Regions from separate parts of the Frigoribacterium sp. CFBP 8766 genome, predicted to be linked through region 1. Evidence: predicted binding sites of a transcription regulator. Region 1 holds the regulator's gene; the other holds the start of a gene.
What was found. Region 1 encodes HrcA, which represses chaperone genes, less so after heat shock. Its sites were predicted from a motif close to TTNGCACTCGNNNNNNNCGAGTGCNAA; they were not measured.

Region 1 (4,193 bases):
GCAGATCCGCCGTGGCGAGGTGGCCCAGCCCGACGACGACACCGCCGCCGACATGTACGAGCTCGCCGACGACCGGCTCGCCGCCGCGGGCTACGGCTGGTACGAGGTGAGCAACTGGGCGCGGGACGAGCAGCACCGTTCCCGCCACAACCTGTCGTACTGGCAGGGCCACGACTGGTGGGGCGTCGGCCCGGGCGCGCACAGCCACGTCGGCGGGGTCCGCTGGTGGAACGTGAAGCACCCGGCCGCCTACGGCCAGCGCATGGCCGCGGGGGAGTCGCCCGGAGCCGGCCGCGAGACCCTCGACGCCGAGACGCGTCGGGTCGAGCGGGTGCTGCTCGCCGTCCGGATGCGCGAGGGCCTGCCCACCTCCGACCTCGATCCCGAGGGCCGTGCGGCCGTCGCCGGGCTGATCGCGGACGGCTGGGTCGAGGGGCGCGAGGCGCTGGCCGGTCGGGTCGTCCTCACGCGCACGGGGCGACTCATGGCCGACGCCGTGGTCCGCCGGCTGCTCCCGGTCTGAGTCCGACCTGCCCGGGGCACGCTCGTGGGGCGACGTCCTGCCGAGACGACGCGAGGCGCGCCTCCCAGACGGGAGACGCGCCTCGACGGGCGTGCCGGCGGGCTACGCCTTGATGAACTCGATGCTCAGCGGGTACTTGTAGTACTCGCCCCGGTTGGCCGCCAGGGCGGCGATGATGCCGAAGACGATCACGAGGATGCCCGCGACGAGCGTTATCACGAGGCCGATGCCGAGGAACGACGTGGCGCCTCCGACGAGGTACGCGATGAGCACGGTCAGCTGGAAGTTCAGCGCGACGCGGCTGTGCTCGCGGACGAACGGGCCGCGGTCCTTGAGTACGAGGTAGCCGACCAGGGGCGCGACGAAGCTGAGCAGGATGCCGCCGACGTGGATCAGCGTGGCCCAGAGCTTCTCGTCCTCGGGGCGCAGGGGCTGAGGCGGCTGCGGGGCGCCGTAGCCGGGCTGCTGGCCGTAGCCGGGCTGCTGGCCGTAGCCGGGCTGCTGCGGGCCGGGCTGACCGGGCTGCTGCCCGTGGCCGGGCTGGCCCTGACCGGGCTGCTGGCCCCAGCCGGAGCCCTGCGGGTCGTTCGGCTGGGAGGGAGGGGTGTCGGTCATCTGCTCACCTGTTCGTCGTCGTGGGCCCGACCGGGTCGAGGCGAACGGGCGCGTCGCGGGTGGTCGGTGCTGGCCGCCCGGCCGGACGAGGTGGTCCGGCGGGCGTCACGGCGAGCATAGGGCAGGAGGTGCGGGTCGAGTAGGCCTCGCGGGCCGCGTGACGTAGGATTGGCAGTCTGGCAGGACGAGTGCCAGCGAGCTCGGGTCGTCGTCGTGACGTGCCCCGCCGCCGGCCGTGCGAGAGGGAGGTGCGTCGTGGTCTCGGAACGTGGTCTCGAGGTGCTGCGCGTCATCGTGCACGACTACGTCGCGTCCCGCGAGCCCGTGGGCTCGAAGTCGATCGTCGAGCGGCACCACTTCGGCGTCTCGGCCGCCACGATCCGCAACGACATGGCGCTCCTCGAAGAAGAAGAGCTGATCGCGGCGCCCCACACCTCCTCTGGTCGGGTGCCGACCGACAAGGGCTACCGCCTCTTCGTCAACCACCTCGCCGACCTGCGTCCGCTGACCACCGCGCAGCGGCAGGCGATCGAGACGTTCCTCGGCGACTCGGCCGACCTCGACGAGGTCCTCGGCCGCACGGTCCGCCTCCTGTCCCAGCTGACGAACCAGGTGGCGCTCGTGCAGTACCCCTCGTTCTCGCGGGCGCGCGTGCGGCACGTCGAGCTGGTCAGCCTCGCCGAGCGGCGTGTCATGACCGTGCTCATCACCGACACGGGGCAGGTCGAGCAGCGGCTCGTCGAGCTGCCCGTCGTCGTCGACGACGAGTTCCTCGCCGAGCTCCGCCGGGCGCTCAACGCGGCGGTGGGCGGCACCGAGCTGAGCGCGGCCGCCGCGCTGCTCGGCGACCTGCACGAGGGCTTCCGCCCCGAGCAGGCCGTCGTGGTCGGCGTCGTCGTCGCCAGCCTGGTCGAGCAGCTCGCCGCCGGGCGTCAGGAACGCCTCGTGATGGCCGGCGCGGCCAACCTCGTGCGCACCGGCGACGACTTCAGCGGCGACCTCTACCCCGTCCTCGAGGCGATCGAGCAGCAGGTGGCCCTGCTGCGCCTCTTCGGCGAGATGCAGCTCGACGCGGTCGACGTGGCCGCGAGCATCGGACGAGAGAACGCCTCCTTCGGCCTCTCCCAGGCGTCCGTGCTGGCGAGCGGGTACACCTCGACGGGCAGCGAGGTCGCGCGCCTCGGCGTGCTCGGCCCGATGCGCATGGACTACTCGACCAACATGGCCGCCGTGCGTGCGGTGGCCCGTTATCTGTCGTCGCTGCTCTCCGAGCGCTGACGACCCGCACCTCCCCGGCCCTGCGCGACCGCGCCGCGCCCCCTGACCAGCCCCCACGAGACCACCCCCAGACACCAGAGGCAGACGAGAACAAGTGGCAGATCATTACGACGTGCTCGGAGTCGACCGGTCGGCGACGCCCGACGAGATCAAGAAGGCGTACCGCAGGCTCGCACGCGAGCTGCACCCGGACGTCAACCCCAGCCCCGAGGCCTCCGAGCGCTTCAAGGACGTCACGCACGCCTACGACGTGCTGAGCGACCCGCAGCAGCGCGAGCGCTACGACCTCGGCCCGCAGGCCGGGTTCGGCGGCGGGGGCGGCGGCGCGGCGGGCTTCGGCGACATCTTCGACGCGTTCTTCGGAGGCGGAGGAGGCGGGGGTCAGCGACAGGGCCCGCGATCGCGTCGCGAGCGCGGCCAGGACGCCCTGCTGCGCCTCGAGGTCGACCTCGAGGAGATCGTCTTCGGCACGACCCGCGACATCGAGGTCGACACGGCCGTGCTCTGCGAGACCTGCAACGGGTCGTGCTGCGCGCCCGGCACCTCGCCCCAGACCTGCGACATCTGCCACGGCTCCGGCCAGATCCAGCGGACCGTCCGGTCGCTGCTCGGCAACGTCATGACGTCGAGCCCCTGCGGCACCTGCCGCGGCTACGGCACCGTCATCCCGAACCCGTGCCCGACCTGCCAGGGCCAGGGCCGGGTGCGCGCGCGCCGCACGATCCCGATCGACATCCCCGCGGGCGTCGACACGGGCATCCGGCTGCAGCTGCCGAGCCAGGGCGAGGTCGGCCAGGCCGGCGGGCCCAACGGCGACCTCTACCTCGAGGTCAAGGTGCGCCACCACGACATCTACAGCCGCGACGGCGACGACCTGCTCGCGACCCTCGAGGTCCAGATGGCCGACGCCATCCTGGGCACCGAGACGACCCTGCACGCGCTCGACGGCGAGGTCGAGATCGAGCTCAAGGCCGGCACCCAGAGCGCCGACGTCATCACGATCCGCGACCGGGGCATCACGAAGCTCCGCGGCACCGGGCGCGGCGACCTGAAGATCGGCATCCAGGTGGTGACGCCGACAAAGCTCAGCCACAAGGAGCGAGAGCTCATCGAGAAGTTCGCGGCCGGACGCCGCTCGGCGGCGCCCGAGCTCTCGCAGTTCCAGCAGGGCCTGTTCGGCAAGCTCCGCGACCGGTTCCTGCACTTCTGATCGTGGCCCACTTCTACCTGGTCGACGACCTGACGGACGCGTCCGTCGGGAGCACTGTCGTGGTCGAGGGGCAGGAGGCGCGGCACGCGGTCACGGTCAGCCGGGTCCGTGTCGGCGAGGCACTCGCCCTCGGCGACGGGCGCGGCACGTCCGTGCGGGGCGAGGTCGTCGAGGCGACGGACTCGCGGCTCACGCTGGTCGCCGCCGAGGTGGCCCGGGTCGAGCGGCCGGGGACCCGGCTCGTGCTCGTCCAGGCGCTGGCCAAGGGCGACCGCGACGAGCTCGCCGTCCAGGCCGCGACCGAGCTGGGCGTCGACGAGGTCGTGCCGTGGTCGGCCGCCCGCAGCGTCTCGCGCTGGGAGGGCGCCAAGGTGGCGAAGGGCACGGCCCGGTGGCGCTCCATCACGCGGGAGGCGACGAAGCAGGCGATCCGGCCGTGGGCTCCCGTGGTCTCCGAGCTGTCGACGACGAAGCAGGTCGCGGCACGGGCCGCGGACGACAGGGCGCTCGTCCTCGTGCTCGAGCCGAGCGCCGAGCGGGCGCTCTCCGACGTCGTCGTCGAGGGCG
Region 2 (4,193 bases), on a different contig from region 1:
ACTCGGTGGATAGCATGACGGGGTCCGCGCTCACCGGCGCGGGCCCCGTTCCCGCATCCTGAGCGTGCCGACCGCACGACTCGTCCGCAGCAGCCCCGCACGCGAAAGGCTCCCCATGGCCACCGACGACCCGAACACCGAGCAGCCGGCAACCGGCTCGGCTCCCGCGCCTGCCCCGTCGGGCGAGCACGCGCCTGCCTCGTCGGGCGACCACGACCGACCCGCCTCGTCGCCGCCGCTGCCGCCCACCGCCTTCCCCGGCGCCGCCTCGCAGCCGCCCGCGCCCCAGCCCTCGCACCACCCGTTCGTCGCGCCGGGCGCCGCGCCGTCCGCGCCGCAGGCTCCCGCGTCGGCTCCGTACGGTGCGCCGCAGCCTCCGGCGTCGGCTCCGTACGGTGCGCCGCAGCCTCCGGCGTCGGCTCCGTACGGTGCGCCGCAGCCTCCGGCGTCGGCTCCGTATGGTGCGCCGCAGCCTCCGGCGTCGGCTCCGTATGGTGCGCCGCAGCCTCCGGCGTCTGCTCCGTATGGTGCGCCGCAGCCTCCGGCGTCTGCTCCGTACGGTGCGCCGCAGGCTCCGCCTCGGCCCGTGTACGGGCAGCAGGGGCAGCAGCCCTACGGCGGCCCGTCGCAGCCTCAGCAGCAGTACGGCGTGCCCCCGCAGCAGTACGGCGTGCCCCCGCAGCAGTACGGCGCGACTCAGCAGCCCTACGGCGCACCCCCGCAGCAGCAGCCCTACGGAGCGCAGCAGCAGTACGGCGCCCCCCAGCAGCCCTACGGCGCGGCGTACTCGCCCTACGCTTCGGCAGGTGCCACGAAGCCCTCGAGCGTCCTCAGCGTCCTGTCGCTCGTCGCGTCGATCGTCGGGTTCCTCGGGGTCATCGTCACCTTCGGTGCCGGCGTCGTGTTCTCGATCGCGGCGGTCGTGCTCGGCCACATCGCCGGCCGGCGTGAGCGGCAGGCCCGCAAGCTCTGGCTGCCGGGCCTCATCGTCGGCTACGCGGGCATCGCGCTCGCGGTGATCATCTGGATCGGGCTGATCGTCTTCTTCGCGAGCATGCCCGGCGGGTCGTCCGGCACGTTCGACGGGGGCTACGGACAGTCCTGACCCGCGCCTCCCAGGGGCAGTTCGTCCGGGCGACGGTCCGTCGGGACGGCCGGCCGCCGGGACGACCGGACGTCAGACGCGCTCGCAGAGCAGAGCCGTGTGGCGACCGGCCACCCGGGTCAGCACCAGGGTCGCGGCGTGCGTGCCCTGCAGCGACAGCCGCTTGCGGAACGCGGCGGGGTCGACGTCGACGCCGCGCTTCTTGATCTCGAGCCGGCCGATGCCCCGGGTGCGCAGCTCGCGTTTGAGGGTCTTCTCGTCGAGCGGGAACGTCTCGACGACGCGGAACACCTGGGCGAACGGCGTCTCGACCGCCTCGTCGGAGGTGAGCCACGCGATGTCCCGGCTGAGCGACCGGGCACCGAGCCGCCGAGCCAGGTCGCCGATCAGCCGGGCGCGGATGACGGCTCCGTCGGGCTCGTAGAGGTACTCGCCGAGCTCGCCGACCTCGACGTCGTCGGAGTCGGCGGGAGCGGTCAGCTCGGCCGTGCCGTGCGCTCCCACGACGAGCGCGGCCCGGCCCACGCCGGGGCGGGCGAGCGGCCCGAACCAGACGCCGACCTCGACGACCTCGCGGTCGACCGAGATCCACTGGCACTCGGCGTCGAGGGGCAGCAGCTCGCGGTCGACGCCGGGGCCGAGCTTGACCCCGGTGGGCAGTCGCTCGGCCCAGCCGAACGCGACGTCGAGCGAGGGCGACCAGTCGGCCGGGTCGGCCAGGCGCCTCGTCGCGGAGTGGCCGGCCGTGCGGCGGGCCGGGTCGAGGAACACGCCCTCGACGTCGCCGACGTCGACCGTCGCGGCGTCGCCGTGCACGACGCGGGACGAGGCCCACGGCGCGAGGTTGTAGGAGGCGACGGCCGCGGTGACCTCGTCGCGGTCGACCGCCAGCACGTCGAGCTCGAGGGCGGCCAGGGCGAGCGCGTCGCCGCCGATGCCGCAGCCGAGGTCGGCGACGCTGCGGAGCCCGGCGGCCCGGTAGCGGCCGGCGTGACGGGCGGCGACGGGGAGGCGCGTGGCCTGCTCGAGACCGGCCTCGGTGAAGAGCATGCGGCTGGCGAAGTCGCCGAACTTCGCGACGGCCTTGGCCCGGAGCCGGGACTGACTCAGCACGGCCGCGACCAGGGAGGGCGAGTGGCCCTGCCGGCGGAGCGCCGCGACGGCGCCGACGACGTCGTCGGACGCGCTCCACGCAGGGAGCGAGTCGAGCAGTCGGAGCCCCTCGGGCGAGAGCACGTCGAGCAGCTCAGCAGTGTCCATGCCACCAGTCTCGCCCATCGCCGACCGACTCTGGCACTCGGATTGACCGAGTGCCAGTTCGGCTCTACAGTTGTTCTGGCACTCGCACGTGGCAAGTGCCAGCCCACGTTCTACGAAGTTCCGAGAAAGCAGAGGTCAACCGTGTCGGTCTCCATCAAGCCGCTCGAAGATCGCATCGTCATCCAGCAGGTCGAAGCCGAGCAGACCACGGCTTCCGGCCTCGTGATCCCCGACACCGCCAAGGAGAAGCCCCAGGAGGGCGAGGTCGTGGCGGTCGGACCGGGTCGCATCGACGACAACGGCAACCGCGTGCCGCTCGACGTCGCCGTCGGCGACAAGGTCATCTACAGCAAGTACGGCGGCACCGAGGTCAAGTACGCCGGCGAGGACTACCTCGTCCTCTCGGCGCGCGACGTCCTCGCCGTCATCGTCCGCTAGGCAGACGACGCACCTGCTCCACCCGGAGGCCCCCGCCCAGGCGGGGGCCTCCGTCGTCCCCGGGCGGGAACGGCAGCGGAGCGAGCCAGCGTGGCAGGAGTGGCCGTGTCCGACGACGGCGGCCCGCCCTAGAGTCGTCCCGTGAACCGCAGAGCGCTCTCGTGACCCGCACCCGCACCTCCTCGTCGGGCGGCCTCGCCTACGCCGTCAGCGCCTACGGCCTGTGGGGCGTGCTGCCGGTGTTCTTCCTGCTCATGTCGCCCTCGGGGCCGTTCGAGATCGTCTCGTGGCGCATCCTCTTCTCCCTCGCCTTCTGCGTCGTGCTGCTCGCCGTCACCCGCGGGTTCCCGGCTTTCCTCGCGCTGCTGCGTCAGGGGCGGGTCGTCGGCACCATGGCGCTGGCCGGCGTGCTCATCGTCGTCAACTGGACGACCTTCATCGTCGCGACCCTGGCCGGGCACGTGGTCGAGGCTGCCCTCGGCTACTTCATCAACCCGATCGTCACGGTGCTGCTCGCGGTGCTGGTGCTGCGCGAGCGCCTCCGGCCGGTGCAGTGGGTCGCGATCGGCCTGAGCGCCGTGGCCGTCGTCGTCATCACGGTGGGCACGGGCGGGGTGCCGTGGCCCTCGCTGATCATGGCCTTCTCGTTCGGGGCCTACGGGCTCGTCAAGAAGCAGATGGGCGGCAAGGTCGACGCCGTCAGCGGGCTGACCCTCGAGACGATGGCGGTCGCGCCGTTCGCGGCGGTCGCGCTCGTCGTGCTGGCCGTCACGGGCATCGGCGGGGGTGTCGTGTTCGGCACCGTCAGCCTCGTGCACACGCTGACGGTGATCAGCTCGGGGATCGTGACGGCGGTGCCGCTCCTGCTCTTCGCCGCCGCCGCACGTCGGCTGCCGCTGGCGACCATCGGGCTGACGCAGTACCTCGCGCCCGTGCTGCAGTTCGTCGTCGGGGTCGTGCTGCTGCACGAGGAGATGCCGACGAGCCGGTGGATCGGCTTCGCCATCGTCTGGGTCGCGCTGATCGTGCTCACCACCGACATGGTCGTGACGAGCCGGAGGAGCCGTGCGCGAGGCCGCGAGGCCGACCGTGCGGCGGCCCTGGCCCCTGACCCCGCCGGCGGACGTGACGCCGGCCCTGCGGGCGACCGCGCGGCAGGTGCTGAGTCGATGTCACGAATTGCTAACGAAACGGCAGGGTGACCGGGAGAACACACGCAGGAAACATTCCGCCCCTAGTTTCTTCTCAATCGCGGGGACCGTCCACCTAGTGTCGGTCCGGCTGTACGCGCTTCATGAAAGGGACCACGGATGATCCGATCCACCAAAGGGCTGAGGGCCCTGGCGCTCGCAGGAGCCGCCTCCGTTCTGCTCGCAGCCTGTTCCACCAC

Region 2: the regulator HrcA is predicted to act here: its motif matches at 2,396-2,422, upstream of groES (co-chaperone GroES).

The regions. Positions count from the first base shown of each region.
Region 1 covers NZ_JACYTX010000002.1:606,102-610,294, reverse strand. Annotated here, with positions in the region: gene hemW (radical SAM family heme chaperone HemW) at 1-523, shown strand, start outside; gene IFT90_RS17530 (DUF4870 domain-containing protein) at 626-1,138, opposite strand; gene hrcA (heat-inducible transcriptional repressor HrcA) at 1,394-2,416, shown strand; gene dnaJ (molecular chaperone DnaJ) at 2,511-3,626, shown strand; gene IFT90_RS08640 (16S rRNA (uracil(1498)-N(3))-methyltransferase) at 3,629-4,193, shown strand, end outside.
Region 2 covers NZ_JACYTX010000001.1:413,457-417,649, forward strand. Annotated here, with positions in the region: gene IFT90_RS17410 (DUF4190 domain-containing protein) at 587-1,105, shown strand; gene IFT90_RS02015 (SAM-dependent methyltransferase) at 1,178-2,365, opposite strand; gene groES (co-chaperone GroES) at 2,507-2,803, shown strand; gene rarD (EamA family transporter RarD) at 2,965-4,005, shown strand; gene IFT90_RS02030 (ABC transporter substrate-binding protein) at 4,114-4,193, shown strand, end outside.